DNA from 2 places in the Rothia sp. P4278 genome. Region 2 is predicted to be linked to the other one. Evidence: predicted binding sites of a transcription regulator. Region 2 holds the regulator's gene; the other holds the start of a gene.

Region 1 (16,225 bases), on a different contig from region 2:
ATGTCAGCCATGTAGTGGACATCGGAGGGGGTGCCGTATTTAAAGCCAAAACTCATCACGGTAATGTTCACAATGCGCTCCTTACCTGGAGCATAGGTTTCACGCACTTTCTTAGCCAGCTGGTGAACATTCATCCCCGTGGTGTCAATGATGTAATCCGCGCTCTCTTTGAGTTCAGCAAAAAGCTTGCGTTCTTCGGAAATCGCTTCTGCCACCAAACCGCCCTTCTGAAGGGGGTGCGGGCGCCGCTGAGCCTCATAGCGGGCGATAATATCCTTATCCGCTGCGTCCATGAAAAGCATGGAGAAATCAACGTCAAGGCCCCTTAGGTTATTGATAGCCTCAGGCAAATCTTGCAAAAGACGACGCGCACGAACATCAATCCCAACCGCCACTTTAGGCATGGTTGCAGGAGAGTCTTTAACAAGTTGAGCAAGGTTGCTGAACATCTGAGGTGGAATGTTATCCACCACGTACCATCCCTCATCTTCGAGGGTGTTGGCTGCGGTGCTGCGGCCTGCACCAGAAATACCGGTGATGACCAAGATTTGCGGTTTGACGCCAGATACAAGGGGGTCAGATGACATGTGAGGGGTCTCTCGCTTCTCCAAATTGAACCAATGTTAGTTACAGCCTAGCGCACATACACCCCATAAAAGCCCGCAAAATGCAGGCAATATGCCCAAGATATGTCCCCCAAAAAGTATTTATGGCCGGGTGTCCTCAGACAAGAAATGACGGTGGATTTTTTGGGCCATAGAGGGGCCAATTCCGGGGACTTTCTGCAGTTCTTCAATATCCGCAGCTGAGAGCTGTTTGAGAGAACCAAAATGCTTGATTAAGGCCTCCCGCTTAGCTGGCCCCAGCCCATCAATAGTGTCCAAGGCAGATTTGACCATTTCACGGCCGCGCTTGGTTCGGTGGAAAGTAATGGCAAACCGGTGGGCTTCATCGCGGATCCGCTGAATCAGGTAGAGCGCGTCGGAAGTTCTCGGCAAGATAAGGGGGAAATAATCGCCCGGTAGCCACAGCTCTTCCAAGCGTTTAGCAATACCCACCACAAAGATATCGGAAATTCCAAGGTCTTCTAGCGCGCGAGATGCAGCAGCAACCTGAGGTTGGCCACCGTCTACGACCACAAGGTTGGGCGGATATGCAAAAGCGGCAGGTTGCTTCTCACCTCTGTCTCTTATCTCACCGGACACCGGAGAACGAACACCGGCAGCCTCATCAGAGAGGTAACGGCGAAAACGGCGGTAAATGACATCATACATACTGGCCGTATCGTCCCGCGCAGCATCACCGGTGACCGAGAACTTGCGGTAGTCGCTTTTCTTGGGCAATCCGTCCTCAAAAACCACCATGGATGCCACCACGTTGGTGCCCTGGGTATGCGAAATGTCGTAGCACTCAATCCGCATGAGAGGTTCGGGGAGTTCCAGGGTCTCCTGGAGCTCAACCAGTGATGCTGACCGGGTAGTAATGTCCCCGGCTCGTCTGGTCTTATGGAGCGCTAAAGCCTGCCGGGCGTTCTCCCTCACCGTATCCATGAGCTCTACCCGGTCACCGCGCTGAGGAACACTGATAGAAACTTTGGCACCCCGAACACCGCTAAGCCACTCTTCGAGCCGCTCCTGATTCTCAGGAAGCACAGGAACATTAATCTGGCGGGGTATCTCGTTAAGGTTATGGTTAATCTCCTCTTCGGTGGTGCCTGCCGCCAGACTTGCTGCTGACTCACCGTAGACCTGCACGAGAAGCTGATCCATGAGCGCCTGCGGGCTTGAGTCTTCCACCTTTTCGACGATCCAGCCGCGTTGGCCTCGGATGCGGCCACTGCGTACATAAAAGACCTGAATGGCAGCTTCAAGATCATCTTCTACAAAGTTAAAGATATCGGCGTTGACCGAATCGGGCAGAACCACCGCATTAGGTTCAAAAGCCTTAGTGAGAGCTTGGATATCATCCCGTAGCAGAGCAGCCTTTTCAAAATCAAAGTCGGCTGCTGCCTGCTTCATCTGGGCTGTCAGCTCATCTATATATTTTTCAGCACCACCGGCCATAAAGGAACAGAGCTGTTCAGCCAGGGCGGCGTGGTCTTCCCTGCTGATTTTTCCTACGCAGGGTGCAGAGCACTTGTCAATATAGCCCAGCAGACAGGGGCGATTCGATGCCTGAGCCCGGTTGAAAACTCCAGTGCTACAGGTCCGCACGGGGAATACACGCAAGAGGGCATCGAGAGTCTGACGGATAGCCCAGGCCTGTGAGTAGGGCCCGAAGTAGCGGACACCCTTCTTTTTCTCACCGCGCATCACCTGGGCCCGCGGGTAGCGGTCTTTGAGAGTGACTGCCAGGTAGGGATAGCTCTTATCATCGCGGAAGGCAATGTTGAACCGAGGCTTGAACTCTTTAATCCAGGTGTACTCAAGCTGGAGAGATTCAAGCTCGCTACCTACAACCGTCCATTCCACTGACGCGGCGGTATGAACCATGGCATAGGTTTTAGGGCTCAGCGAATCGACCTTAGCGAAGTATGAATTCAGTCGGTTACGCAGGTTTTTGGCTTTACCCACATAGATAATGCGGCCGTACTCGTCCCTGAACCTGTAGACACCGGGTTGGGTAGGGATTTCTCCCGGTGCCGGACGGTAAGAGGCAGGACTAGCCAAGAAAAACTTCTTTCTACTGGTTACAGACTGCCGGAATCTCGTTCGGCAGACGGTGAGACGTTGTACTCGTTTTTGCGGGCCTGACCAGAGAGCTGGGCGATAGCGTCCATGATGGTATCGGTCGTTTCACGGCGCTGGCGGCCACTCATCTTCTCCCCCAGCTTCTCAAAAATGAGTGGCTCACCCACACGAACCGTAAAACGGTGGGGGTAGACCATGTTAGAGCCAGGTTTCTGAATCTTATCGGTACCGATTAATCCCACAGGAACTACCCTTGCACCGGTCATGTGAGCCAGCCAGGCCACGCCAATTTTTCCCTTGTAGAGGTAGCCATCTCGCGATCGAGTGCCTTCAGGGTAAATCCCAAAGACCTTGCCCTCTTCGAGCCTTTCGAGCGCTGTCTCAAGAGCCTTCATCGATTCTTTTTTGTCGGTGCGGTTGACCGGGATGATATCGATAACCTGGAAAAGTGTTTTCATGGCTCTGCCCTTAAAGCCGGGCGAGTTAACGTACTCAGCTTTAGCTAAGAAAGCTACACGCCTGGGCATCAGGGCCGAGATAATCACTGAATCCAAGAAAGCAAGATGGTTGGATGCAAGGATGACCGGCCCTTGAGCAGGGAAGTTCTCCAGTCCAGTAACTCGGGCCCGAAAGACCGTACGCAGAATAGCCTCGATACTTTTCTGGGTTGCCTTGTACTTCAATGACATGGTGGCTCCTACAGCCTCATTTCCAGGGAAAATACGGCTTATTTGATTTTTCTGACCGGTTTTACCCTATTTAGCATACCCTCCGCGGTCTAGCTCAAAAGCATTTCTGCTAGGAAACGGCCCGTATGTGACTCAGGGATGGCAGCGACCTGCTCAGGTGTGCCTGTTGCCAGGACAGTACCGCCACCATCGCCGCCTTCGGGGCCCATATCAATAATCCAGTCAGCACTCTTAATGACATCCAGATTGTGCTCAATAGTGATAACCGTGTTGCCCTTATCGACCAGCCCCTGCACAACACCTAACAGCTTGCGGATATCCTCAAAGTGTAGGCCAGTTGTGGGTTCGTCCAAAACATAGATTGACCGACCATTAGAGCGTTTTTGGAGCTCGGTAGCTAGTTTGACGCGCTGGGCCTCACCACCGGAGAGGGTGGTAGCAGACTGCCCCAAACGTACATAACCCAGCCCCACATCGACCAGGGTGTTGAGGTAGCGAGAAATCTTACTGAAGGCCGAGAAAAAGTCGGAGGCTTCGGCAACCGGCATCTCTAAGACATCGGCAATAGTCTTACCCTTGTAATGAACCTCAAGAGTTTCACGGTTGTAGCGTTTACCCTTACAGACCTCGCAGGGTACGTAGACATCGGGCAGGAAGTTCATTTCAATTTTGAGAGTACCGTCACCGGAACAAGCTTCGCAGCGGCCTCCCTTGACGTTGAAGGAGAAACGGCCGGGCTGGTAGCCACGGATTTTTGCCTCGGTGGTTTCCGCGAAGAGTTTACGGATATGGTCAAAAACGCCGGTATAAGTTGCCGGGTTAGAACGCGGAGTACGACCAATGGGTGACTGATCCACATGGATGATTTTGTCCAGCTGGTCCACACCCTTGATGGTCTTGTGGCGACCGGGCACCTGCTTGGCACCGTTGAGCTGGTTTGCCAGAGCGGTGTAGAGAATGTCGTTGACCAGGGTAGATTTGCCCGAACCAGATACACCTGTAACGGCGGTCAGGACTCCCAGCGGGAACTCTACATCCACCTTCTTAAGGTTGTTCTCACGTGCTCCAACAACCTTAATAGTGCGTTTGGGGTCCACGGCACGGCGGGTTGTGGGAACCTCGATGGTGCGGCGGCCAGCCATGTAGTCACCGGTCACGGACTCTTTATTGTCAAGGAGCTCTGCGAACGTACCCGAGTGAACAATCTGACCACCGTGTTCACCGGCCCCCGGGCCAACGTCCACGATCCAGTCCGCTTCTTTCATAGTGTCTTCATCGTGTTCTACCACAATCAGAGTGTTGCCCATATCGCGGAGCTTTGTCAGGGTTTCAATCAGACGGCGGTTATCGCGCTGGTGCAGACCAATCGAGGGCTCATCAAGTACGTAGAGAACACCCACCAGACCAGAGCCAATCTGGGTTGCCAGGCGGATACGCTGAGCCTCACCACCAGAAAGAGTGCCGGCTGAACGGGCCAGATTCAGGTAATCAAGCCCAACATCAAGCAGGAACTGGAGGCGCGCGTCGATTTCTTTAAGAACCAGCTCAGCGATCTGTGCTTCTCGGGCATTCAGCTTCAGGGATCGCATAAACTCTAGAGCCTCACGCATGGGCAACTGCGTGACCTCTGCGATGGACTTGCCCCCCACGGTGACCGCCAGGATGGTCGGGTTGAGACGGGCACCCTGGCAGGCGGTACAAGCCACATTGCGCATGTACTGCTCGTAGCGGTCCTTGGACCAGTCAGATTCAGTTTCTTCGTGCTTGCGCTTAATGTAACCGACGACTCCCTCAAACCCTGAGGTGTAGCGGCGCTCCCGCCCGAAGCGGTTCTTGTAGGCTACCGTTACCTGGTAATCCTTGCCCTTGAGGATCGCCTTCCTAGCCTTTGCTGGCAGATCCTTCCAGGGAGTAGCCAGATCAAAATTGAGCTCTTGGCCCAAGCCCGCAAGCAGGCGGAGCCAATACTCAGTGGTTGATTTGCCCTGCGACCAGGGTGCAATTGCTCCCTCAGCCAGTGAGAGCTCCGGGTTGGGGATAAGCAGGTCTTCATCAACTTGGAGCTTGGAGCCGATACCGTCACAGCCCTGACAGGCACCAAAGGGTGAGTTGAAAGAGAAAGCGCGAGGCTCCACCTCAGTCACAGAAAGAGCATGCCCGTTAGGGCAGGCCAGGTTCTCACTAAAAGACCGGGTACGGCTTGCTGAGTCTTCATCCTCATCCACAAAATCGATCAGGACTTTCCCATCAGCCAAACCAAGCGCAGTTTCAATGGAATCCGTGAGACGCTGGTGGACGCTCTCCTTGATAGCTATGCGGTCTACAACCACCTCAATAGTGTGTTTGTACTGTTTTTCAAGCTGAGGAGGGTCTTGCAGTTGAATAGTTAGCCCATCCACTCGGGCACGAGCGTAACCGGCGTTGGATAGCTCTTTGAAAAGATCGACGAATTCACCCTTGCGCGCTGAGACAACAGGAGCCAAAACCTGTAGACGGGTCTTCTCGGGGTAGCCCATCAGTACATCCACAATCTGCTGGGGCGACTGCTTGGAGATTTCTTCGCCGCAGTCAGGGCAGTGGGGGTGGCCCACGCGTGCCCACAGCAGACGCATGTAGTCGTAGATCTCAGTGATAGTACCCACCGTTGAGCGAGGGTTCTTAGAGGTTGATTTCTGGTCAATAGACACAGCTGGCGAAAGACCCTCAATAAAGTCAACATCCGGTTTATCCACCTGCCCCAGGAACATGCGGGCGTAAGAGGAGAGTGACTCGACGTAGCGACGCTGTCCCTCAGCAAAGATGGTGTCAAAAGCCAGAGATGATTTACCTGAACCCGAGAGGCCGGTAAACACCACCATGGCATCGCGGGGAATATCTAGGTCAACGTTTTTAAGGTTGTTTTCACGGGCACCCTGCACGCGGATGTGCGTGAGGTCGCTGGCCATGGGGCGAGAGGCTAAGCCTGCCATACGATTACCTATCTTCAGGAAAGTCTTTTCGAAGATATATTCTAAACTATGCAGTAAAGTTTTGGGCAGACCGCGCCCAGGGTGCTTGGATGTTAGGCTACCGGCTGAAAGTAGTTAGCTAGCGTGACGGTCTAAAGGTTCTTGTCTGGAATCAGCTCATCTGCACGGTTAAAGACCGCCGTGATACCGGGGTAGTTGAGGTGCCCGGAATGAGCCGTAAAAGAGCCTATGCCTGATGGCCTTCGGATCAGCTCCACCTTGCGCAATATTTCAAGCTCCACAACCACTTCACGAGCGAGGGGGCGGGCCCTAGAATCACTAGTATGACAGAAACCGGAACTCTCCATGCCTCTACCCCACTGATAACCATCCGTAGCATAGCTGTCTCTGAGATGAACAACAAGGTCTACCTGCTCACCCATAAGCAAAGCGGGGCCCAGATTCTCATTGATGCCGCAGATGATTTTCCCGCTATCCAAAAGTTCACTGAGGCCGCACTCGCCACTGACTCACCCGCCCAAGTCGGTCAGCCCGGCTCCGGAGTCCTTGCACTAATTACCACACATTCCCACTGGGACCATATCCGGGCTTTGCCTGATGCAGTTGCCGGGTGGTCACCCGCCACCTACTGCGGTTCGGCCGATGCCGATGCTATTGCGGAACAGGAAAGTACACGTATTGAGCATCTGCTCAACGGCGGGGAAAACCTCAATCTAGCAGGTATTGAGCTTGAAGTCATCAGCCTGCGCGGGCATACTCCCGGGTCGATTGCTCTTGCCTATCGGGACCCCAGCGGAGAGCACCCCGTCCTCCTATTCACCGGTGATTCCCTCTTCCCCGGTGGGGTAGGCAAGACCCGGGCTCCGGAAGATTTCGCCCAGCTCTTGGCCGATGTTTCAGCGCGTATCTTCTCCCAATATGACGATGCCACGGTCGTTCTGCCCGGCCACGGGGACACCACCACCCTGGGTGCTGAGCGGCCTCATCTGCCCGAATGGAAAGAAAGAGGCTGGTAAGCGCAGGGCTAGCTGAAATCTTAAAACAACTGAACACCAAAGCCCTAAATTTTTATTGTGTTCGGCTTCACCAGCTGTTAGCATAAAACCGATATTTGGTTTGGGGTGCCGCTGGCAGCAGAAGCGGCTGAGATTAGACCCACAGAACCTGCTCTAGTTAGAACTAGCGAAGGGAAACCCATGCGCCGTCCTCTGCCTGCGCCTCTTGCTCATAGCACTTCCGCTCTCGAAACGTCAGTACCCAACGTGCTCTCTATCGCGGGGACGGACCCCAGCGGAGGGGCCGGCGCGCAGGCTGACCTCAAATCAATTGCGGCAGCAGGCGGTTACGGCATGAACGCGGTCACGGCCCTTGTCGCCCAAAACACTCAGGGCGTCAGCGCTGTCGAGGTTCCGCCCGCTGACTTTCTGCGAGCGCAACTCGATGCCGTCAGCGAGGACGTTCGCATTGATGCAGTCAAAATTGGCATGCTAGGCTCTGCTGACATCATCGACACTGTAGCCGCATGGCTCGATAGCAATCCACAGCAGCTTGTTGTGCTTGACCCTGTCATGGTCGCAACCAGTGGGGACCGTCTGCTGGAAACCGAGGCGGAGGATGCCCTACGCCGATTCCTAAAGTACGCCACGGTTATCACCCCCAATATCCCAGAGCTAGCCATTCTGGCCGAAGACTCAGAGCCAGATACCTGGGATTCTGCCTGTGCTCTCGCCCAGGTAGTCGCCGAACGCTACCAGGTCGCAGTTATCGTTAAGAGTGGGCACCTACCGGGTGACCAAGCGGGCAACGCAGTGGTCACTACCCAAGGAACCACAGCCGTCTTCAGACAAAAGAAAATAGATACCTCCAATACTCACGGCACCGGGTGCAGCCTTTCTGCTGCGCTCGCTACACGACTGGCAACAGGGGCAAGCCTTGAAGCAGCCCTGGAATGGACTTCAACCTGGCTTCATGGAGCAATCTCAACCAGTCACCACCTCAGCGTGGGGCAGGGGCACGGACCGATCAACCACTTCTGGCGGCTCTGGGAACAATCACGGGTAGCGGATGCGACGCCGGTAAAACTCGGAGACTTCGAAGCGACCACTAGGCCGCCTCAGATATCGGCGGCGGGCCCGCAGACCAAACGGCTCTGGGAACTCACCGGCCAGATTTGGGACTCAATCTGTGAACTCCCCTTTATCCAGCAGCTTGCATCCGGCACGCTGGCCACTGCAGACTTCACCTTCTACCAGGACCAGGACGCACTCTATCTTTCGAGCTACTCCCGGGCACTTGCTACCCTTAGTGCTAAGGCTCCCTCATCTGCTGAACAGGTCTTCTGGGCGCGAGGGGCGGCGGAGTGCATTGAGGTCGAATCCAGTCTTCACGCTGACTGGCTGGGGCCAGACTATATCAGTGCAGGCCCCTCCCCTATCACCAGGGCCTATACAGACTTCTTGACCTCATCCGCTTCTGTCAACGATTACGCAATCGGGGTGGCGGCGGTTCTTCCCTGCTACTGGCTCTACGCAGAAATAGGTGAAATTCTTGCTCAGGTCAATACTCCCGGTCACCCCTACTCGGCCTGGTTGAGCATGTACGGTTCACCAGAGTTCCGCCAGGCAACTGAGCAGGCTATTGCCTATGCAGAGCAGGTGCTCTCGCAGGCCCCGGGCCAGACCCTGGAAGCGGCTCAGAAGGCCTACCAGCAGGCCGCCCTCCACGAGTTGCGTTTCTTCGCTCAGGCCCAACTACGCAACTAGCTAACTAACATCAAAGCGCCCACGCCACCCGGACTGCCTTCACAGCCTGTTCCTGGTGGTGCGGGCGCTATTTACCGGTGATTACAGTCTTTAGAACAGGCCCACCATAGTGCCGTTCTCATCGAACCCAATGCGCTCAGCAGCGGGTGATTTAGCTAGCCCGGGCATGGTACGCATGGTACCGCAGAGAGCGTACACGTAGCCAGCGCCTGCCGCCAGGCGTACTTCGCGCACGGGCAAAGTCCAGCCGGTCGGGGCGCCTTTGAGCGAGGGATCCGATGAAATGGAGAGGTGGGTCTTGGCGATCACCACGGGTAGGTTGCCGTAGCCCAGTTCCTCGTAGCGTGCCAGCTGCTTTGCAGCTGCTGGTGCCAGCTCAATGCCATCCGCACCGTAGACCTGAGTAGCCACCTTCTCAATCTTGGTGGACAGGGGATCGGAGTCCTCGTAGGTGTAGGTCAATTCGCTCATGTCGTCGCAGGCCTCGGCCACAGCATCGGCAAGCTCTCTTGCGCCCTTCCCGCCCTCGGCCACACCACGGTGAATGGCAACGCGGGCACCGGCCTCCTCAGCGATCCGGCGAATAGTCTCGTGTTCAGACTCGAAATCTGTGGGGAAAGCATTGATAGCAACTACCGGTTGCACACCAAAGCCGCGGACAATCTCAAGGTGCTTAAGCAGGTTAGCCGCCCCGGCTTCAACATCGGCTGTGTTCTCCTCAAGCAGGCCTTCAGGCAGTGGCTTACCAGGTGTAATAGTGTAACGGCCCGAGTGCGATTTGAGCGAACGAACGGTCACTACTAGGACGGCGGCGTCGGGTTTGAGCCCCGATACACGGCACTTGACGTTGAAGAACCGTTCAGCCCCCATATCGGCACCAAAACCGGCCTCAGTAATCACATAGTCTGCGTGTTCGAGCCCCACATAGTCTGCAAGAACCGATGAATTGCCGGTGGCGATGTTGCCAAAAGGACCGGCATGAATCAGGGCCGGGGTTTTTTCAAGGGTCTGGAGCAGGTTGGGGTGGATAGCATCGGCAAGGAGAACTGCCATAGCGCCATCTGCTTTGAGGTCTGCGGCGGTCACAGGGTTGCCCTCTACGTTGAGGCCAACGACAACTTTGGCTAGTCGTGCTTGGAGGTCTTCAAAGCTGGTGGCCAGTGACAGAATCACCATAATCTCCGAAGCGCTGGTGATGTCAAAGCCACTTTCGCGGGGCACGCCGTCCATGCGGTCGCCCAGGCCTATGACGACGTTGCGGAGGGCACGATCGTTCATGTCAATCACTCGCCGCCAGGTGATAGAGCGGGTATCCAGACGCAGTTCGTTGCCGTGGTGCAGATGGTTATCAATCATAGCGGCAAGCAGGTTGTGAGCCGCTGTGACGGCATGGAAGTCGCCGGTCAGGTGCAAGTTCAGTTTCTCCATAGGGACGATTTGGGAGTAGCCGCCCCCGGCTGCACCGCCCTTAATGCCGAAAGTTGGGCCCATGGAGGGCTGGCGTAGGGTCAGCATAGCCTTACGCCCGGTAGCGGCCATGCCCTGAGCAAGTGAGACTGAGGTAGCGGTCTTACCTTCCCCCAGCGGTGTCGGGGTTACCGCCGTGACAACGATATATTTAGCGCCTTTTGCCAGCGCTCTCTCGGCCTTGGTGTCAGCCGTGAGTTTTACTTTGGCAAGGTACTTTCCGTAGGGTTCTAAACGGTCAAGGTCAATGCCAGAGGCTGTTGCGATCTCAGTAATCGGTTGCAGGGTCGCTGCTTGAGCGATTTCAAGATCGGTGGGAAAAGGCTTACTCATAGGGGTGTCCTTGGTTTTTGTGGTTATTGCCACTCATATTTTAGTGCGGGGGTACCCTGTTATCCGGGGTTCAGGCTACCAGCACACCGAGTTTTTGCGGAATGTTGAGGCTTTCTTCTAAGGGGTGGAGTACCACTCTAGGTTTTCCAAGCACCCAGTCAATGCGCCTCTAGCGGTTAGGTGCGGGCAAAAATATAGTCCGGGGTTCCCTCGGCAACAAGCCTGCCCCCTTCTAGGAGAACGGCACGGTCAGCCAGTGATGCAATACGCGAATCATGCGAAATGATAATCACCGAACGGCCTTTCATGACCGCTGCCAGTGACTGGCTGGCATCTGCCAATTCAAGCTGGGTCGTTGACTCGTCAAGAATCACCACATGCGGGTTAGCTGCTACGATACGGGCAAGGGCAAGCTGTTGCACCTGGTCTCTGGTCAGTTCGTAGGACCCATCTCCAAGCTGGGTATCTAAGCCATCCGGTAATCGGCTAACCCAGTTTGCCCCGACGGCAAGGAGCGCATCAAGCATCTGGTCCCTATTAGCCTGAGGTGCCGCTACAGCAAGGTTCTCAGCGAGGGTGCCCACAAAGACGTGGGCCTCCTGGGTGCAAATCAGCAGAGCCGGGCGGTGGTCAGCTAGAGGCTCCGTCGGGTAGAGACCGTTCCCGACTATCTGACCCATGACCTGCACCCTTCCGCTATGGGCTGTGAGCGATCCTGCTATCAGTCGAGCCAGCGTCGTTTTACCGGACCCTGAACGCCCCACCAGGGCCAGGCTCTCCCCCTGTGCAACCGTGAGGTCTATGCCCTCAATAACAGGGCTCTGGGGATTATACCCGTAGGTCACTCCTTGGAGCTTTACAGCCGCAGGGGGCCATGCTTGGACGGAGACAGTCTTACTCTGTTGACCGCTGGCTTCTCCCCGGTATTGTTCAGATTCCCGGCGGGCCTGCTGGGTATCTGACAGGTCAATGACACCAAAAACCCTGCCCATAGTCACGGTCATCTCGCGCAGACGATCCAGCCAGAAGGTGAAGATATCCGAGTCTACCCGCATAGAAAAGAGCATGATAGAGGCTGTTGAGACATCGCTCCAGGTGGCCCAACCCCGCCAAACACAGTAGGAGCCCCAGACCATAGCTAGCAGCAGAGGAAGGTAGGCGTTGAAAGCATCGACCGCCCAGAAGGTTGAACGGAGTACCACCATACGGTCGGAGATCCTGAATACCTCCCAAATTTTTTCCTCCTGGACACCGGAACGGGCCTGTTGGACCCCCAATTCTTGGATCGTTGTCGCACCACGAACGTTCTCTGTGGCCACAACGGTAAGCTCACTCATTGCCTCAGTTTTCCGCCGGGTTGTTGCGGCTATCCGGGGTAGGAAAATTGCCAGGGCAAGGGCCATGAGCACGAACATGGGAACGGTAACCAGACCGATTACCGGGCTCACCGTAAAAATTGTCACCGAAGTAATTACCATATATACGGAAATATGGATAAACTCCGGCAGACCGGTTGCCAGCACCAGTCGGACGCTATCAAGGTCATCGGTCAGGCGAGCAAGCAGATCACCGGAGCCCGCGTCCTCAATGGTTTGAGCATCGAGCTGGAGGGAAGCCTCCACCAGGTCAATACCCAGGTCACGGTTCAGGCGGACCCCCAATTTTTGCCCCTGAAAAGTCCAGGCTCTCGTCAGAAGCGACCCCAAAAGTACAGCACCCAATATGGTCAGCAGTATCTCCCAGGGGTAGCCGGTGAGCTGGCCGGTGGTGACCGCATCAACGAGCCGGCCCACCATAATGGGAGTAGCGAGGGCAGTAACCGAACTGGCAACAAAAAGTAGCATCAGCAGAGCCAACTGCCACGGCGTCTTGAGGACAGAGCACCCAAGCAACCGCCAGGTTGTCTTGCCATCCGTAATGGGCAAAAGATTAGCCATCGAGCTCACCTGCTTTCAGCCGTCGTTCGACCTCCATGGTCGTACTCACGATGTAGATTCGTTCAATGTGGGCCAGAACCCCAGGTTGCCCAGCGCGCTCTTCTAACTGGTTGAGAATGAACTTCTGGCTGGGTTCATCCACCGAGTTGAGAGGCTCAGTCAGGACCAGGGTATCTGCTCTTTGTGCCAGTGCCCTGGCAAGGGCGAGACGCTGGCGTTGGCCGCCCGAAAGATTGGTACCTTCGGAGGACAGTGCGCTTTTCACATAGCTTTCTGGGTCTCGTCCGCCCAGCCGAATAGCAATTTCTTCGGAGTCAGTGATTTTGAGTAAATCAACCATCTCGTCACGAGTTAGGGTGCCACGCCCTAGTGTCAGATGCTCAGAGAGAGTCCCGGCAAAGATGATGGGGGTAGGTTCCGAGAGCAAGATCCGGTGGTTATCTCCCTGCGAATCATCGCGGAGTTTCTGCACCAGGGTTTCAGCATACTCTTGGGCAGATATGCCGGCGCAGCGAGGGTTGATATAGTGAACGGCCCCTGTGCCAGAAGGCACCAAAACACGAGCGGTGTGGGCGCCTTGTGGGGCAGGCGGGGAAGCTGCAGAAGAGGCATCTGCAATCTCTCGTTTCAGCCGCACAACACGTTTGTAGGCAACACGAGCATTCCGCCAGGACATGAGCAGCATCTCCACTGACCAGATAGGGCCGGTCAGGGTACCGATAAGCCCCACGATAGTGACTAGTTGCCCTGCGGGTATGTCAGTAAGCCAGGTACCCTCTGGTGCAGCCCCGCGCAGCGCTAAGACCACCGCTAGCCAGGTCACTGTACCCACGAGCAGGTTGCGGGTGGCATAGGACCAGGTTTGAACACTCTCCAGGCGAATCTGGGAGGAGTAGACATCCTGAGCGGCCTGCCCGTAATGCACCATCATGCGCTTCTGTGCCCCCAGGCCCAAGATTGTGCGGATAGAAGAAGCGATATCGGATGCCCGGGATGTGCTTACGCTAACCGTTTCACGGAATGCATCTGAGTGCTTTTCGATGAGCTTTGATACCCAGGTCAAGGTAATCATGGTCACGATAAGGCCCGTAAGAGCTACTAGAGCTATCAGCGGGCTAATCGTCCACAGCTGCCAGGTACCCAGCGATGTGACACCAACCGCCGAAAAAGCCAGAATCATCGGTTGCCACATCTGCGAGAGCGCCCGGGCGTCCTTATTCAAAATAGCGATGAGAGCACCGGGGTCACGGTGAGGTGCCCGGTCTATGAGATGGCTGATGTAGAGCCTCCAGTCACGTTCAATACGTGCAACCACCCGGAAGGTGAGGCCCCAACCCAGAAACTCGACCAGGCACAGATAGGCGATAACACCCGCCAGAATCATGATGGCCTGATAGGCCTGGGTGCTCAGCCCTGAGCTGTGCAGGTCGATGATACGCCCCACAAGAACGGGCATAAATACTGTTGCCAGTGAAGCAAAGAAATCTAAGACAAAGGGGAGAAAATAGAGTGTTCTCCAACGGAAGCCCGGAGGGGCAATGCGGAACTTCTCAGTATTTTGTGTATTTTTGTGCTCGGATTGTTCGGTCCGATCCTTAGCCACGAAATTCTCTTTTCAATCACAAGATGTGCAAGGGGTAAATCTACCGGGCATAAAAATACCTACCGGTGTGAACGCCTCCCGGTAGGTTGATCTTGGTTGATCAGCTAGCTGAGTGCGCTAGCGGTGAGAAACCCAGGGGGAAGCAGAAGGCGCCTGAAATCGATGTGTGTTCATTTGTATGCTCCCCCTTTCGTGAGTTCGATATGCGGATATTTCCTTTGAATATCGTAGCCCCACCTCAGCTTATTTGACAAGCATCATATTTATATATTTTTTGTCTAATTTTCATGTGCTACCACCACGAGATGAAACGGAATGGGAGCAGTGCATTTACGCGGCTTGCCTCAGGGGCCTGCACTAAACTGGTTAACATCATGAAGATTCTTCAGTACCTTTCCCCATCCCTGGCAGATTCCACCAAGCACTACTACCGTGGAGATTTTGCAACCAACCCCCTCACCGGTGACGAAGCCTATGAGGCCTTTACCGAATGGATCGCAGCCCGGGGTATGGAGCTTTACCCGGCACAGGACGAAGCTGTCCTGGAGCTAGCCGCGGGCAATAACGTCATTCTGGCAACCCCCACCGGCTCCGGTAAATCCACTGTTGCTGTGGCCGCTCACTTTATAGGTATGGCCGCTGGTCAGCGCTCCTACTACACCGCCCCTCTTAAGGCGCTGGTCTCTGAAAAGTTCTTTGACCTGTGCGAGATTTTTGGTGCCGAGAACGTGGGCATGGTCACCGGCGATTCCTCTATCAATGCCGATGCGCCCATCGTCTGCTGCACCGCCGAGATTCTGGCGAATATCGTTCTTCGTGAGGGTGCTGGAGCCGACGTCACCCAGGTCATTATGGACGAGTTCCATTTCTACTCTGACCCCCAACGCGGCTGGGCCTGGCAGGCTCCCCTGCTTGACCTGCCCCAGGCGCAATTCCTGCTCATGAGCGCTACCCTCGGGGACACCAGCCGGTTTGAGCGGGAACTAACCGAGCTCACCGGGCGCGGTACCGCCCTGGTCACCAGCCAAACCCGCCCCATTCCTCTCAACTACTCCTACTCCCGCCAACCGCTGGTCGAGAAAGTTGACGAGCTGGTTTCCACCCACCAGGCACCGGTCTACATCGTTCATTTCTCTCAGCTCCAGGCTATCGACACGGCGGCTTCTCTAATGTCCCTGTCGATTGCGACCAAGCAAGAGAAAGAGAAAATCAATGAGCTCACTGCGGGATTCCGTTATTCTGCGGGTTTCGGCAAGGTGCTCCAAAAGTATATTAAGAACGGTATCGGCATCCACCATGCGGGTATGCTCCCCAAGTACCGCCGCCTGGTGGAGCAGCTAGCGCAGGCTGGCCTGCTCAAGGTCATTTGCGGCACCGACACCCTGGGTGTGGGCATCAACGTCCCCATTCGCTCCGTGCTGATTACTGCTCTCTCAAAGTTTGACGGTCAGCGCACCCGCCGGCTCAAGTCCCGCGAATTCCACCAGATTGCAGGACGAGCTGGACGAGCTGGCTTTGATACCGCCGGCTACGTGGTTGTTCAGGCCCCCGAGCACGACATTGAAAATGAACGGCTCGAAGCAAAGGCTCGCGAAAAATTTAGTGGCGACGAGAAGAAAATAGCCCAGTCCCTTAGGGGTAAAAAGAAGAAACCACCGCAGGGCTTTGTGGCCTGGAGCGAGAAAACCTTTGAGCAGATCATTGAGGCTGAGCCAGAGCAGCTAAGTTCGTCCTTCCAGATCACTCACTCCATGATGCTCAATATGCTTCAGCGT
Region 2 (16,225 bases):
GGCGGACTTCTTGCTTACCGCGGAGCGGAGCAAGAACCATCACCATGTTACGACCGTCTACACGGGGGTTTGACTCTACAGTGCAAACCTCCGCCAGGTCGCCGGCCATCCGTTCAAGCAGGCGCACACCCATCTCGGGGCGCTGCTGTTCACGACCACGGAACTGAATCATAGCCTTGACCTTGTCACCGCTGGCCAGGAAACGACGTGCGTGCCCTACCTTGGTTTCGTAGTCATGGGTGTCAATTTTCAGGCGGAAACGGATTTCCTTCAAAGAAGCATTGACCTGCTTCTTTCGAGATTCACGTGCCTTCACTGCGGCTTCGTACTTGTACTTACCGAAGTCCATAAGCTTACACACAGGCGGCTTAGCGTTAGGGGCAACCTCAACCAGGTCGAGGTCTGACTCCTGAGCAAGACGCAGTGCATCTTCTACGCGGACAATACCGACCTGCTCACCGCCGGGGCCGACGAGTCGAACTTCCGGTACGCGAATTCGGTCGTTGATGCGTGGATCGCTAATGACAAAGCTCCTGTTGCTTGTGCGGGTTTCCCCGTGAATTTCTGTGGGAGCAGAAAAGCCCCCGGTTGCGGTCAGCAAGCGGAGGCTAAGATACCCACCCGATGGAGTGTAAGGCAGACAAGTGCCCTACATTCCTGTCACAGCTTCAGCTGTGTGGGATAACCCGGCAACCTGTTGAGCGGTCACGGGGTGGGAACCTTGAAAGTTCCGCTTGCAAACAGATAGTCACTCTACCGGTATTTCGGGGATTTATCAAGAGTAAACCGGCAAGCCCCTATCTGTCAGCCCGCTTTTAGCCTTTACAGGTGTTCACGATTGACAGTCTTTTAGGCCGGTATGAGATTCTAGTAACCATGAGCAACGAATCTACCTACCGTTTTGATGAAAACCAGCCCACCGGCGCGGAGCAACTCCCCGAAGGCCTCACCGCTGAGCAGGTCAACGAAGTTAATGCCCAAATGCGTGACATTGCCGAAGTACCTGCTGTTGAGGTCATCACCACCGCCGCCGTACACCTGATGAGCGCCGCCGCCGTCAAGTGCGGTTTAGCCGCCGATGAAAACGCCGATGAGCTCAGGGACCTAGACGAGGCCCGCAAGCTCATTACTACCCTGGCCGGCTTCGTCACTGCCGCCGCACCCGAAATCGGCTCCCAGCATGCGGCCCCCCTCCGCGATGGTCTGCGCTCTCTTCAGCTGGCTTTCCGCGAGGCTTCCCCCTACCCCGATGCTCCGGGCCAGGGCCCGGGTGAAAAGTTCACCGGCCCTGTCTTCTAGAACAGGAGCCTGTAATTCTAAGCGTAATGGCGGGGCCTACACCCCGCCATTTTTAGGTTTAGGCTGAGGCCAGAGCAATCTGAACTGAGTCCACCTGCTCGGAAAGCAGGCGATGTCCCGCTAAGCCTTCCCGAAGTTTGCCCACCGTCCGGTCTACCTGCTCCCGATTCAAGCCAGGAATCAGCTTGAGCGTAATGTTGAGCTCAGGGCCGGGGCCACCACCTGCCAAGACCTTACCCGTAGCAGAGCGTGAATAGACACCGGCACCGGGGCTAGCTTCTACACTCACAACTCCCGACAGTGGGGTTACAAGGTCAGAAAGCGCCTGGGCGACCTGCGAGTTACGGTAGGACGGTACCCACTTTTGATCCCGCGCTATAGCCCATACCGCCGGGCGACGAACCACAAAGGTTACGTCCTGCCCGGGATTAACCACGATCAGTTGGTTATCGTCCTCTATCGCAGAAAGAGCCGTCTTGCGCATATCTGCGGCAACAGGTCGAGCTAAATCATGCCAGGCAGTTAGCGCGTCAACACTGGTAAACACCGGCAGAGCCTTACGACCATCGGGAGCTTGAATACTGACCAGGGCCATGTCTGACTCTTTATCGGAGACCAGCCCGTCAGCGGTAATTTCGGCCTGCGAAAGCTGGGCAACGATAGGTGCAAAAACCCTTACCTGCCGGAGGGCATCGACCACCGCAACTTCGTCAACAGTATCGGCTATGAAGTCAGCCAGCACTTTTTCAAGGTTGGGGTCGGTTCTACCGTCATCGCCGGGATAAAGGTGGGTGTGGCTGGTTCCCTCACCCAGGTTGCGCCCCTCCCACGGCTGACCACCTGTGTCGGTGCTCCTGCCGGCAGAAGCCAACTGGGCGGCAATGTGGGCAGGTAACTCCCGTTTGGGACCACCAGGGTTCCCGCGCCCGTGGGTGTGAGCGCGACGAAGGCGATCAGAAAAATCAGTCACTAGGGGCGACCCGCTAGATCAAGTGCCTGCTCCAGGGTGAACTTACCCGCGTACAGAGCTTTACCGGTAATGGCGCCTTCTACACCGTATGGCACCATGGTACGCAGGGCGGCAATATCGTCCAAAGTGGCAATACCACCGGAAGCAACAACAGGCTTATCGGTACGCTCAGCGACCTTGCGCAGTAGTTCAAGGTTGGGGCCCTGCAGAGTGCCGTCCTTAGTGACGTCAGTAACCACGTAGCGGGCACAGCCGTCCTCGTTCAGGCGGTCAAGCACCTCCCAGAGGTTGCCCCCTTCTTTGGTCCAGCCACGGGCGGCCAGCACGTCACCGCGCACATCCAGGCCCACAGCGATCATGTCCCCGTGCTGGGCAATAACCTTGCGAGTCCATTCTGGATTTTCCAAAGCTGCGGTGCCCAGGTTAATGCGTGCGGGGTTCAGGCTCAGAGCGCGTTCCAGGGAAGCATCGTCGCGGATACCGCCAGACATTTCAATCTTGATGGAGAGTTCCTGGGCGACCTCGGTCAGAATATCGATGTTATCGCCACGCCCAAAGGCTGCGTCCAAATCGACCAGGTGCAACCACTCTGCACCCGCCTTCTGCCACTCCAGGGCCGCTTCGACCGGTGAGCCGTAGTTGGTCTCGGAACCGGCTTCACCCTGAATCAGGCGCACAGCCTGGCCATTTGCCACATCAACTGCCGGGAGCAGTTCAAGTCGTTGAGTCATTCATTTCTCCTAGAAATCTGTACGTTTAGCTGTAGTTAAGGACAAGGTAAAAGCCATAGCCGGCGAAAGCTAAGCCCACCAGTAAGAGCACTAGCTGGGCCACCCAAGTAATTTTCTGCTTGTAGAAGGAGTAGGCCCCACCCAGAAAAATCATGCCCACCGTCATCAGCAAGAGGCCAGAAGTACTTGCAGACATCCCTATTACTCCTTACCAGCTAGACGGCCAGTTACCGGCAAGGCACTGATCCAGTTCCGCAGGAGCTGGATTCCAGCCTCCCCAGATTTTTCGGGGTGGAACTGGGTTGCGCTGAGAGGGCCGTTTTCTACCGCCGCAATAAAATCAACGCCGTGCTTGGCCCATGTTACCTGCGGAGGAAGCATAGCCTCGTTGTTCTGATCGAAGTTCCACTCCTGAACACCGTAAGAATGCACAAAGTAGAAGCGTTCATGTTCGATACCCGCAAAAAGGGTGCTGCCTGCCGGAGCCTTGACGGTATTCCAGCCCATGTGCGGCACTACGGGTGCTTTGAGGAGTTCCACGGTGCCAGGCCACTCCCCCAGACCCTGGGTTTCAATCCCGTGCTCAACACCTTTTTCAAACATGACCTGAAGGCCGACGCAGATACCGAGGACGGGGCGACCACCGGCAACACGCCTCCCAATCATGCGGATAGCGTCTGCATGGCGCAGCCCGTCCATCACAGCCTTGAAAGCACCTACGCCCGGCACTACCAGGCCGTCGGCCCCAAGTACGTCTTCCTCAGCCCGCGAGAGAATTACCTGCGCACCGGCTTCTTCAAGAGCGCGAACGGCTGAGCGGACATTGCCCGCGCCGTAATCAAGGACGGTTACTGTAGGCTTCTGCTCAGCACTCATGAGAGCGCCCCCTTGGTGGAAGGAATACCAGAGTGGCGAGGATCGGGCTCAACTGCCTGACGCAGGGCACGGGCCAGAGCCTTGAACTGGGCTTCGGCAATATGGTGCGGATCCCGACCGCCGAGCAGGGTGATATGCAGGCAAATACCGGCGTGGTAGGCAATTGCCTCAAAGACGTGCCGCACCATAGAACCGGTAAAGTGCCCGCCAATCAGGTGGTACTCGTAGCCTTCGGGTTCACCAGTGTGCACCAGGTAGGGGCGCCCCGAAATATCGACGACAGCTGAGGCAAGAGCCTCGTCCAGGGGTACGGTAGCGCTGCCAAAGCGGCGGATACCGGCCTTATCGCCCAGCGCCTTGCCTAGTAGCTCGCCTAGCACAATCCCGGTGTCTTCAACGGTGTGGTGAACATCGATATGGGTGTCACCGGTGCACTTTATCGTCATGTCAATCAGTGAGTGCTTGGACAGAGCGGTAAGCATGTGGTCATAGAAGGGCACGCCGGTATCAATGTCGGAGACCCCGGTGCCGTCAAGGTTAATTTCAAGGCTGACCGAGGACTCGCTGGTCACACGCTCCATAGATGCGATTCGGGGGCCGATTCCGGTTGATGTAGTGGTGGGTACTGCCATAATTGCCTCTTTGCTGTGGTTAAGGTTCAAAAGTTTCGATATAGGTGCTCAGATGCTCCAGGAAGGCGCTGGTTTCCGCCTCAGTACCGGCGGTGACTCGTAGGAAGCCGGGAATACCGTTATCGCGCACCAGAACTCCGCGTTCGAGCAGATAGTTCCAGGCAGCTTTTTCGTCCTTAAGTCCACCGAAGAATACAAAGTTGGAATCCGAGACAGCCGGGGCCAGTCCGAGTTCTCGCAACCGGTTGACAATGCGATCGCGCTGGCTACGGATGTCATCGACATTGCCTAGAAGTTCAGTCCGGTGTCGCAGGGCTGCAATAGCGGTTGCCTGGGTGACTGCTGATAGGTGGTAGGGCAAGCGCACCAGGCGAACAGCATCTGCTATCAGAGGATCGGCGGCAAAATAACCCAGCCGAGCACCGGCTAAGGCGAATGCTTTGCTCATGGTACGAGTGACAATCAGGTTACGACGGCCCGGCAGTAAGGTGAGCGCGGTCTGAGTACGGTCCTGGGCAAACTCTGCGTAGGCTTCATCGACCACGACGATACCGTTATAGGTTGAAACCGCATCGTAGACGGCCTCAATAACATCTAACCCCAAGCCCGTTCCGGTGGGGTTATTGGGTGAGCAAAGAATGACGATGGTGGGGCTGTCTTGTTGAATCTGTTCAACAGCCGACTCTGCACTCAGAGAGTAGTCAGCGGCTCTGCGCCCAGCAATAAAAGCTGTGTTGGTTCCATCGGCCAGAAGCGGGTACATGGAGTAGGTCGGGACGAAGCTCATGACGCTCCGGCCGGGCCCGCCAAAGACCTGCATAATCTGCTGAAGGATCTCGTTGGAACCGTTAGCTGCCCAAACCTGGTCAGGGGTCAGGCCGTGGCCCAGGTAAGCAGATAGTTCAGCACGCAGGGTATCAAATTCACGGTCCGGGTAACGGTTGAGGGTGACTGCCACTTGGGCAACCTCACGCGTAATAGCCTCCACAACTTCTTGAGGCATGGGGTGCGTATTCTCATTAACGTTGAGCGTTACCGGCACATCGATCATGGGCGCGCCGTAGGGTGAGCGGCCACGCAGGTCATCACGCAAGGGCAGGGCATCAAGGCTTTGAGTAGTATCAGTCACCCCCCTAGTGTATCTACTGGGCTCCGGTTCCCGCATTTTTATCCCGAACTCTGAGGGGAATTACTTAGTCTTGGCTCTATTTACTGTAAACGGGCACTTCAAGCACCTGTCCGGGCTCTACCTGGGCGCTCCTTAAATCGTTGATTTGCATAATGCGATTGACGACGTCACGGCTGTCCTGCCCCGGGGCGACCTGCTGGGCGATAGTCCAGAGGGAGTCACCGTGGTAGACCCTAACCATCTGACTTACGGGCGCTTCGGAATAGCTTGTGCTGCTCTTGGCCTGGGTCGGGAAAGCAAAGGTGAAGGCACCCAAGACCATGAGGGCTGCCAGCGTGAGTAGCGGTAGTCCGCGAAAAATTAGCCGCCCCCTCCGGGTAAGGCGGAAACCCCCGCGCTGAGACACACGGGAACTATGTTTGGTTGCCGAAGTAACCTGGTAGCCATTCTGCCCAGCTTCTAGAGACTCCAACCCGCGCTTGGTAGCGGGCAAGCTGGGACGGTCAGCGTGGGCAACTTGCCGCTGAGCGGCTCCTTTGATTCTCCCAGAGGAGCTGGCGTTCGCCCCCAGGTACCCGGCACAAGGGCTAAGGGGAGCATATCGAATACGGTAACGAGGTTGTCGAACAGAACCCGCCGAGACAGCTTCGGAGGCAGTTGATCGGGGAACGAAAGTAGCTGCCTGATCAAGGGGCTTCTTCAAAGAAGTACGAGCCATAAACTCGGGCAGTGCGATAGTGCTCATAAGTCTTTCTCCTGATTCATGCTCAGACACCCACATCGAATGCCTGTTCTAAAATTGATTCGTATATATGTTCTATCAGAAAAATCGAACAGAGTCGAGAAAAATTAGAACAAATGTTTGAATAAGCTGCTGGCTTGGCATAGTCTTAGAAGACCACTTCATAAGTACACAAGGGGTGGCTGACACTTTAAGAACCGATAAGAGACGAGACACCGTGAGCGAACGACCCCCGCAGACTCCGGCACCCCTTTCCCTTAAGGGCGCTCGCCCCCTGACAGCGCGCCAAAAGAAAATTCTTGACGCAATATCTACTGCAATTGACGAGTACGGTTATCCGCCCTCTATGCGTGAGATTGGCGATATTGTGGGGTTGGCTTCGCTCTCTTCTGTCACCCATCAGCTCTCCCGGCTTGAAGAGATGGGATACATTCGCAGGGACCCCAAACGGCCACGCGCTATTGAAGTACTCACAGGTGAAGAGCCGCTCGAAGAGCCAAGGCCTGAGACCAGCGTCATTACCCTGCCGGTGCTTCCCACCTTTGCTCAGAATGATGAGAACGTAGCTACCGTCCCCTTGGTTGGACGCATTGCCGCCGGCGCACCAATTGCCGCAGAACAGGCGGTCGAAGACGTCATGGCTCTCCCGCGTCAGCTGGTGGGCCAGGGCGACCTCTTCATGCTTCGAGTCAAAGGTGACTCCATGATTGATGCCGCTATCTGCGACGGTGACTGGGTGGTGGTTCGTGCTCAGAACACTGCCCAAAACGGTGAAATTGTAGCGGCCCTCCTCGATGACGAGGCAACGGTTAAGACCTTCCGCCAGCGTGATGGGCACACCTGGCTGCTACCTCAGAACACTCAGTACGAACCCATCCTGGGTGACTCAGCAACCATCATGGGCAAGGTCGTCTCCGTCCTGCGTAGCCTCTAGAGCGAATCTGACAAAGCAAGCATTTTATTAGCTCAAGAGTCTGGGGCCAGAATCACCATGATTCTGGCCCCAGACTGTTTACTATGCCATCCCTGATTAGGCTTCTTGGCTTTCAAGGGCTTCATGCAAGCGCTGTAAGGCGCCTACCACTACGTCCTGGCGGGTAGTAGTCCAAAAAGGTGGTAGCGATTTGACCAAGAATGACCCGTAACGCTGGGTTGCAAGTCGAGAATCCAGCACAGCAACCACACCGCGATCATGCACAGAGCGAATTAGGCGACCGGCTCCCTGGGCCATACGCACCGCCGCATGAGTAGCTGAAACAGCCATAAAACCGTTGCCGCCGTGACTTGCAACTGCCCTGGTCCGAGCCTGTGATAGCGGGTCGTCGGGGCGTGGGAAAGGGATTCTGTCCATAACGACCAGACGGCAAGAGTCGCCGGGCACATCAACGCCCTGCCACAGGCTCATGGTTCCAAAGAGGCAGGCATGGGTGTCTTCGGTGAATTCCTTGACCAGGGCCCGCAAGGACGACTCCCCCTGCAAGAGCACCGTGAGATCAGTTTTTTCTCGAACATACTCAGCGGCAAGTTCAGCACCCCGTTTAGAGGAGAAGAGCCCCAGGGCACCGCCACCAGATGCCGTCACTAACTCCACCAGCCGGTCCAGCTGTTCCACCGAAACACCCCGGCCGGGTTTAGGCAGGTCAGAAGCGATATACAGCACCCCCTGTTTAGGGTAGTCAAAAGGCGAGCCAACATCGATACCGTCCCAGCGGGGGGAGCCCTGCCCCATGAGGCCCAGCGAACCGGCAGTAGCGTCAAAAGACTCGCCCACGGTCAGGGTCGCGGACGTCAGCACCACGGTGCGATTATCGAAAAGGCCTTCGCGCAGATAGCCTGCAACAGAAATCGGGGCGATGTTGAGGGTGGCAGGGTCATCTTCAGCCGCCGCTAGGTAGCCTCTGCCCGGCTCCCAGGAGCCGGTACGCGATACCCAAATGACCTGGAAGTTGGGATCTGCGGTCAGCATCTTTTCGGCGGTTTCGTGTACTTCGGTCAGGCTTGCCCGCACCATCTGACGGCCGGCATCGGCGTCTTTATCGCCGCTCTTGGTGTCTGTTATGGCCTGACGGGCAGCATCGCGCACCCTTTCCATGGCGGCGGCAACACGTTCGGGCAGGCCCCTGGTCATGAGCTCGGCGGGAACACCATTGAGGGAGTCATCGAGAGCCAGGGCAGCTTGTTCAAGGGCGCGGTGGTCAGCGTCGGTGTGACGTTTGAGGCTCCGGGCCACCTTGGTGATGTTGGCCGGGGAAAGTGAACCTGTCACGGCACCTGTGACTCGGTCTGCGAGCTCGTGGGCCTCGTCGATAATGGCGATATCGTGATCCGGCAGGACAGCCGCTCCCTCAAAGGCATTAATAGCTAGCAGGGCGTGGTTAGTAATCACGATGTCGGCATCTGCCGCCCGTGTCCTGGCATTTTCGCTGAAACATTCTTCGACCAGCGGGCATTTCTTGCCCAAGCATTCGGAGGCCTTTACCGATACCTGCCGCCACGCTCGGTCGCTGACCCCGGGTAGGAGTTGGTCACGGTCCCCGGTTTCTGTGGTCTGGGCCCAGGAGCGCAGGCGAACTACTTCTTCCCCCAGTTTTCCGGCTGGCCCTACAGAGCCAGTCTCGGTGTCCATATCGAAGAGCGCGTCCCCGTCATCGTCTGGGTAGCCGCCTTCGAGTTTGTGTAGGCAGAGGTAGTTGTTCCGCCCTTTGAGAATAGCCACATCGGTCTGGTGTTCTGGTTCATCGCCCAGGGCTTCAAGAAGCCGGGGAATATCGCGGCTAACGATCTGCGATTGAAGCGCCAGTGTTGCTGTGGCCACAATAATGGGTTTGTCGGAGTGCTGGGCTGCGCTCAGAGCTGGGACCAGGTAGCCCAGGGACTTACCGGTGCCGGTTCCTGCCTGGACCAGTAGATGCCGGTCGCTTTCGAGCGCGCGGGCCACATAGGCGGCCATTTTTCGTTGGCCGGGTCGGATTTGGCCGCCACTACGGGCGATAACGGTGTCCAGAAGTTTGAGAACAGGCTGGGCACCGGGCAGGGTTTCAAGTTCCTGCCCGGTGGGTGCGGTGATGTCTTGGGTCATACTCGGACGGTCTCCACCGCTCCTGCCGCAACTGCTTGGTCAATTTCTGGCTGCAGGATTTCCAGTAGGTCAGCGTCCAGGGCATAGCCTGCCAAATCGGAGGCTACCTGGTCACGCACCAGGGCGTGGACGTAGGTACCGTCAGAGACAAAGGCAGTGCGGAGAATTTCGGCGTCCCACTCGTGTAGGCGGGAGACAACCCCACCTTGGGCGTAGGGAATAAGCAGGTGCAGTTCCAGCGATGGACGCGGGATAGTCTCGGCAATTTTTACTTGGAGCTCCTCAATCCCCTCACCGGTGCGAGCGGAGACCACAACATGGCTGGGTTCGCGCTGGCGCAGGCGCTCGATGACGAAAGGGTCGGCGGTATCGGCCTTGTTGAGCACAATAATCTCGGGAATGTTCTGTGCTCCCACCTCGGTAATCACCTGGCGGACCGATTGGATCTGCCCCTCCGGGTCGGGGTGGGAGACATCGACCACGTGCACAATGACATCGGCGTCGGCGACCTCTTCAAGGGTTGAGCGGAAGGCCTCAACCAGCTGAGTAGGCAGAGAGCGCACAAAACCTACGGTATCGGAGAGGGTGTAACCTACCCCATCGGGAGTCTGGGCCTTACGTACGGTGGGGTCAAGGGTCGCAAAGAGGGCGTTTTCGACCAGGACGCCGGCGTCGGTGAGCCTATTGAGCAAGGAGGACTTTCCCGCGTTGGTGTAACCGGCGATAGCAACGGAGGGCACCCTGTTGCGTTTACGGTTGAGACGCTTGGTTTCGCGGGCAGGTGCCATGGCGGCGATTTCGCGCTTAAGTTTAGCCATACGGGCGCGCAGTCGGCGGCGATCCAGTTCGATTTTGGTTTCACCGGGGCCGCGAGAGCCGATGCCCTCGCCCCCTGCGGCACGGCCACCGGCCTGGCGGGACAGGGAGGCGCCCCAACCGCGCAGGCGAGGGAGCATATATTCGAGTTGGGCTAGCTCAACCTGGGCTTTACCCTCCCGAGATTTAGCGTGCTGGGCGAAGATATCGAGAATCAGCGCGGTCCTGTCGATCACTTTGACCTTGACAATATCCTCAATCGCGCGACGTTGGGAAGGCGCTAGCTCTGCATCGACAATGACAGTATCCGCGCCAGTAGCTTCAACAATATCCTTGAGTTCAAGCACCTTACCTGAGCCCAGGTAGGTACCGGGATCGGGTTTAAGACGGCGCTGTACCAGGCCATCAAGCACTTCGGAGCCAGCGGTTTCTGCCAGCGCGGCCAGCTCACGCAGGGAGTTTTCGGCTTCAGCTAGGGTACCTTCACTCCACACACCTGCCAGGACGACTCGTTCCAGGCGGAGCTGGCGGTATTCGACTTCGGTAACGTCATCGAGTTCGGTGGAAAGGCCCGCAACGCGGCGCAGAGCCCGACGTTCTTCAAGGTCCTGCTGATCACCGTCATAGGATGAGTGTTCGGGCTGGTTGTGGGAGAGCTCTCGGGCTCGCTGCCCCAGGAGGTTACCGGTTGAGCTAGAGGCTCGGCCCAGTACTCGATCTACCGTCAGGCGTAATTGCTCATCGGAGGGTAGCTTCGGTTCCTTGCCGGGGCGTAATGAGTCGGCCATAGTGCCTTTCGTTTAAGAATCAATCGTCCCTACAAGTTTAGCGTGCGGCGTCTAAGGTGAGTAGTAGTGCCGTAGAATGAGGGCTTATGAGCACCAAAACACACTATTTTTCTGAAGAACCCGCAGGTGACTTTGCAACTAAACCCCTCACCGTGGAACTGACAGCAGATAAAGTCCAGGTGCTCACAGCCCCCGGAATTTTTAGCCCCGGCGGTGTCGATAAGGGCACGCGGATTCTGCTCGATGAAGCCCCCGCGCCCGAAGGAACACGCCTGCTTGATATTGGGTGTGGCTGGGGGCCTATTACCCTGACCCTGGCCATGTTGGCACCTGAGGCGCAGGTCTACGGGGTGGAGGTCAATCCACGCGCTGCCCAGCTCACCCAGATGAACGCTGAGCGGCTGGGGCTAAACAATATTAGGGTGTCCTCCCCCCAAGCCCTGGATGAGTCGCTGACCTTTGACACCATCTGGTCTAACCCTCCTATTCGGGTAGGTAAAGAAGTCCTGCACGAGATAATGCAGACCTGGCTCCCCCGTCTTTCCCCCGGTGGGAACGCCTATCTGGTAGTGCAGAAGAACCTGGGCTCCGATTCACTGCAAAAATGGCTGGTGCAGACTTTTCCCGACCTTGAAACCAGCCGTTATGCCAGCTCTAAGGGCTTCCGTATTATCCGGGTTCACCGCCCATAAAACGGCAGGACTAACAAGTGCAGAAGAACCGGCCCCGCATATCAGGCGGGGCCGGTTCTTTGATAAAGTTCTTGGGATCTTAGCCCAGGAGGATTTTCCCGGTCATAGCGGCAGGGCCGGCCAGAACAACATGCTCTAGATCATCGGGACCCAGCACAAAGGTAACAGCCAGGGTGCCACCGGGGACACGGACCAGCCACTCGTCGGGTGCATCTTCCCCACCCCAGAAGCGGGTGGCTGCAGCAGCCGCACAGGCACCGGTGCCGCAGGAAAGTGTCTCCCCCACTCCACGTTCGTGCACGCGCATACGGATTGAGCCGATGTTCTCGGTAGCGGGGTCACCGTCTTCAGCAGAAATCTCTTCGGGGACCACAAATTCAACATTGGTGCCCTCGGGCGGGAGCGGTGAAACCTTGGGTGCATCATACAGGTTCAGACCGTCCAGCTTGCCGTCAGTACCTAGCATCACCACGGTGTGAGGGTTGCCCATGCTGATGGAGAGGGCACCGCGCGGTGTCCGTAGCCCCTTGGCTGTCACCTGCGCATCGGTGCCGTTATCGCGGGCCATATCACCGTTAATAAAGCTCCAGGGGCCCATATCAATGGCGTAGCCTGTCTCGGTACGCCCCACAGTCTTTACACCCGCACGGGTGGCAATCAGGAGCCGCTCACCGTACTCAAGCTGAACAAGGTTCTCCGCAATCAGGTAGTCCACAAAAGCGCGTACACCGTTACCGCACATCTCGGCGATAGATCCGTCGCCGTTGCGGTAGTCCATGAACCAGGTAGCCTCGGGGTATTCCTCGAGCAGGTGAGCCGCAAAGTCCAGGTTTGCTGTTTTGACAGCGCGAATGAAACCGTCGGCACCAATACCAAAGTGGCGGTCAGCGACCTTGGCAACTAGCTCGGGAGTAAGGTCCAGCTCAGCCTGAGGGTCTGTCACAAAAATAAAGTCGTTACCGGTAGCCTGCCCCTTGGTCAGGGTCTTGCCGGTCAGGTCTCCCCAGGGGGCGATTTCTTGAGTGTGGGTTGCCACAGCTAGTGCCTTTCCATTGGGCTTGGCCGCTCTCGGGCCTTATATCTTCTTTTAGTCTAGTGCCTGCCTGCCCTAAGAGATGTGCCTTAGGGCCAGGTCAAGTTTGCGTGGATCAGACCATTCCAGCCAGTGCACACGGGGGTCTGCCCTAAACCAGGTAATCTGACGGCGGGCAAACTGCCGGGTGGCCGTTACGGTATCTTCAAGAGCCGAATCCACCGAGTATTCCTGCCCCGCGGGCAGCAGGCCCCGTGATGAGTCCAAAGCCTTGAGGAACTCCCGGTAGCCAATAGCCGCTGAGGCAGTTTTACCCTGACGTAAGCCCTGGGCTTCGAGCCGTTGGACTTCTTCGAGCAGGCCTTTCTGCCTCATAGTGAGCACCCGATCGTGCAGACGCCGGTGTAGCTCAGCACGGTCACCGCTCAGCCCAATTTGGAGAGCCGGTTGGTAGTAGGTGCGTCTTGGCATGAAGGAGGAGAAGGGGCGGCCCGTCACCTCGTACACTTCCAGTGCCCGCACCAGGCGGCGGTCATCCTTTACCCGGTCAGCTGAGACAGGGTCTACCTCGCGCAGGCGGGCTAACAAGGCCCCAGGGCCCTGCTGAACGAGCTCCGCCTCAAGGCGAGCGCGAACAGCGGGGCAGGTTTCGGGGAACTCCAATACGTCCAGGGCCGCCCGCACATACAGGCCGGAACCACCCACCAGAATTGGGTACTTGCCCCGGCTCCTAATCTGGTCAAAGAGTTGGCGGGCTTGGCCCTGGAAAACAGCAACGGAGGCTTCTTGGGTCACATCCAAGATATCGAGCAGGTGGTGTGGCACACCCCGCATCTCTTCTGCTGTCAGCTTGGCAGTGCCAATATCCATACCCCGGTAGAACTGCATGGAGTCAGCGTTGACGCACTCCCCGCCTAGTTCCAGAGCCAGCTCAATGGCCAGGTCACTCTTACCGCTACCGGTCGGGCCTACCACAGCAATCACGGGTAGCTGGCCGAAGTCGCAGTGCCCGCCCTGTTCTGCCGGACCGGGTCCAAGGTTGGTTTTCTGAACGGGCCTGTTCATGAGAGCGCTGATTTTTTAAAGGTGGGGAAACCCAAGGAAACCGGCGAACCGGGGACCTGGGTAGTCCCGGTACCGCAGGAATCGGCCTGAGCCCGGTCCCAGGCGTCCCCGGCGCGTGAACGGCGCACCGAATACTGCTCGGGGGCGGGGTCAGAAATCAGGTGAAAGGAACCTGCCTCGGTGATAGGCAGGGTAACCAGGTCACCGGGACGGGGCAGCTGGCAGCCCTCAGGTACGGAAAAATGAACTAGGCGTTGGTCGCGGGCACGACCAGAAAGCCGGTTGGTCTGCTCAGCCTTACGGCCAGATTCAGCGGTCACCATCAGCTCAACGGTCTTACCCAGTTGCTTACGGTTCTCCTGGCCCGCGATCCGGTCCTGAAGAGCGGTCAGCCGCTCATAGCGTTCCTGCACCACGGCCTTGGGTACCTGGTCAGGCATAGTGGCAGCAGGAGTACCGGGGCGAATCGAATACTGGAAAGTAAAGGCAGAAGAGAACCGGGCCGCCTCTACCACGCGCAGAGTCTCCTGGAAGTCTTGCTCGGTCTCGCCGGGGAAGCCCACAATAATATCGGTGGTAATCACGGCCTCGGGGATGCGCTCGCGGACCTTGTCCAAAATCCCCAGGAACTTGGTGGACCGATAGGAGCGTTTCATGTCCTTAAGCACCTTATCGGAACCCGACTGAAGGGGCATGTGGAGCACCGGCATGACGTTCGGAGTCTCGGCCATCGCCTCGATGACGTCATCGGTAAACATGGCGGGGTGAGGTGAGGTGAAACGCACACGCTCTAGCCCCTCAATCTCACCGCAGGCACGCAGGAGTTTGGAGAAAGCCTGGCGGTCGCCAAAGCCCACACCGTAGGAGTTCACGTTTTGACCCAGCAGGGTAACTTCAATAGCACCGTCATCGACCAGTGCCTGAACCTCGGCTAGGATCTCGCCGGGGCGGCGATCTTTCTCTTTACCGCGCAGGGAGGGGACGATGCAGAAAGTACAGGTGTTGTTACAGCCCACGGAGATTGAAACCCAGCCGGAGTAGACATGGTCGCGTTTGGTGGGCAGAGTGGAGGGGAAAACCTCAAGTGATTCGAGCAGCTCAGCCTGGGCCTCCTGGTTGTGACGAGCGCGTTCAAGCAGAGTGGGCAGGGAGCCAATGTTGTGGGTGCCAAAGACAACATCAACCCAGGGAGCCTTCTTCAGAATGGTGTCCTGGTCTTTCTGCGCTAGGCAACCGCCCACCGCAATCTGCATCCCCTCGTTTTCGCGTTTGACGGGAGCTAACTGGCCCAGGTTGCCATAGAGCTTGTTATCGGCGTTCTCGCGGACAGCGCAGGTGTTAAACACCACCAGGTCGGGGGTGCTTCCCTCAGTGGCAGGAAGGTAGCCGCTGGCTTCGAGCAGACCGCTCATACGTTCGGAATCGTGCACGTTCATTTGGCAACCAAAAGTACGTACCTCGTAGGTACGGGTTTTGGTCTGTGCTTGGGGCTTTTCGGGGTTCACGTCAATACTCACTCCACTAGATTACTCGATAGGCCATAATGGGCACTATGTCAGCTCTGCCTTCCGCCTCATTCTTTTGGTCACTTGCTCAGCGCGCTTCGGCAGGTTATTGCCCGCAAGTGACCGAGCAGGACGTTAGTTCGCCCCGATTTCTGCAGCTTCTGGCTTGGCTCTTGAACCAGGCAAGCAAAGCCTTGGCTGCTTGCCCAACCCATGCCCAGATTCTCTCTGCCGGTATGCGTTCGGTAGTTATTAGGGTGCGGTTTAGCCCCGGCACGGTGGATCTGCCGAGGTTGGGTGAGGTGCCCAGCGTCATCCTCAAATACTTTCGGCGCAAAGACTCAGCTAGCAATTCTGGTGGCTTTGGGTATCTGAGGGAGAAGCATGGGTTGGGTGCACTGGATGCCCTGGTACCGGGCCTCTACACCCGTTTGTTGGCGGCCGACGATGCTAGCCGACTCTTGATTCTTGAAGACATTAAGAGCGATAGTTTTTCTTCCGTCAGCTTGGGTGAGCTTCTGCTGTCCTCCAGAGCGGATACCACGTCCCTGCAGGTACTGGATGCCTGGGCCTTTACGTGGGCTAACATTCTTGGCTCCCCGGCGCAGGCTACAGCCCAAGAATCCTTTGCTGAGGCTTTAGCAGAAGCTGATCCACAGGCTACTGCACCGGGGTCGATACCCTCACCCCAGCTTGCCTTTAAGGGGCTAGCTCTCCTAGCTAAAGCCAAGGGGGTAGCCCTAGATTCTGAGGAGTTCGAGCTGTGGCAGAAGCAGGTAGGGAGCATCATATCCCCAGAGCCAGGCGATGCTGTCTTGTCTTCGGGGGATTTTTCTCCGGCCAATTTACTCCTACCGAGCAGGGATTA

Evidence for each region. Region 2 encodes LexA, which represses DNA repair genes until DNA is damaged. Its sites were predicted from a motif close to TCGAACANNTGTTCGA; they were not measured.
Region 1: the regulator LexA is predicted to act here: its motif matches at 6,377-6,392, upstream of uvrA (excinuclease ABC subunit UvrA).

What each region holds. Positions count from the first base shown of each region.
Region 1 covers NZ_JBLXXU010000001.1:583,102-599,326, forward strand. The annotation lists gene rapZ (RNase adapter RapZ) at 1-587, opposite strand, end outside; gene uvrC (excinuclease ABC subunit UvrC) at 708-2,669, opposite strand; gene ACN085_RS02615 (lysophospholipid acyltransferase family protein) at 2,690-3,379, opposite strand; gene uvrA (excinuclease ABC subunit UvrA) at 3,469-6,348, opposite strand; gene ACN085_RS02625 (MBL fold metallo-hydrolase) at 6,672-7,364, shown strand; TPP riboswitch at 7,456-7,556, shown strand; gene ACN085_RS02630 (bifunctional hydroxymethylpyrimidine kinase/phosphomethylpyrimidine kinase) at 7,545-9,110, shown strand; gene ACN085_RS02635 (formate--tetrahydrofolate ligase) at 9,201-10,910, opposite strand; gene ACN085_RS02640 (ABC transporter ATP-binding protein) at 11,087-12,847, opposite strand; gene ACN085_RS02645 (ABC transporter transmembrane domain-containing protein) at 12,840-14,450, opposite strand; gene ACN085_RS02650 (DEAD/DEAH box helicase) at 14,825-16,225, shown strand, end outside.
Region 2 covers NZ_JBLXXU010000005.1:77,567-93,791, reverse strand. The annotation lists gene infC (translation initiation factor IF-3) at 1-601, opposite strand, end outside; gene ACN085_RS09640 (DUF1844 domain-containing protein) at 877-1,299, shown strand; gene ACN085_RS09635 (SseB family protein) at 1,358-2,269, opposite strand; gene priA (bifunctional 1-(5-phosphoribosyl)-5-((5-phosphoribosylamino)methylideneamino)imidazole-4-carboxamide isomerase/phosphoribosylanthranilate isomerase PriA) at 2,269-3,000, opposite strand; gene ACN085_RS09625 (hypothetical protein) at 3,026-3,196, opposite strand; gene hisH (imidazole glycerol phosphate synthase subunit HisH) at 3,202-3,876, opposite strand; gene hisB (imidazoleglycerol-phosphate dehydratase HisB) at 3,873-4,508, opposite strand; gene ACN085_RS09610 (histidinol-phosphate transaminase) at 4,528-5,637, opposite strand; gene ACN085_RS09605 (LysM peptidoglycan-binding domain-containing protein) at 5,714-6,382, opposite strand; gene lexA (transcriptional repressor LexA) at 6,597-7,313, shown strand; gene ACN085_RS09595 (ATP-dependent DNA helicase) at 7,410-9,458, opposite strand; gene hflX (GTPase HflX) at 9,455-11,062, opposite strand; gene ACN085_RS09585 (class I SAM-dependent methyltransferase) at 11,149-11,754, shown strand; gene dapF (diaminopimelate epimerase) at 11,834-12,790, opposite strand; gene miaA (tRNA (adenosine(37)-N6)-dimethylallyltransferase MiaA) at 12,863-13,852, opposite strand; gene miaB (tRNA (N6-isopentenyl adenosine(37)-C2)-methylthiotransferase MiaB) at 13,849-15,369, opposite strand; gene ACN085_RS09565 (hypothetical protein) at 15,405-16,225, shown strand, end outside.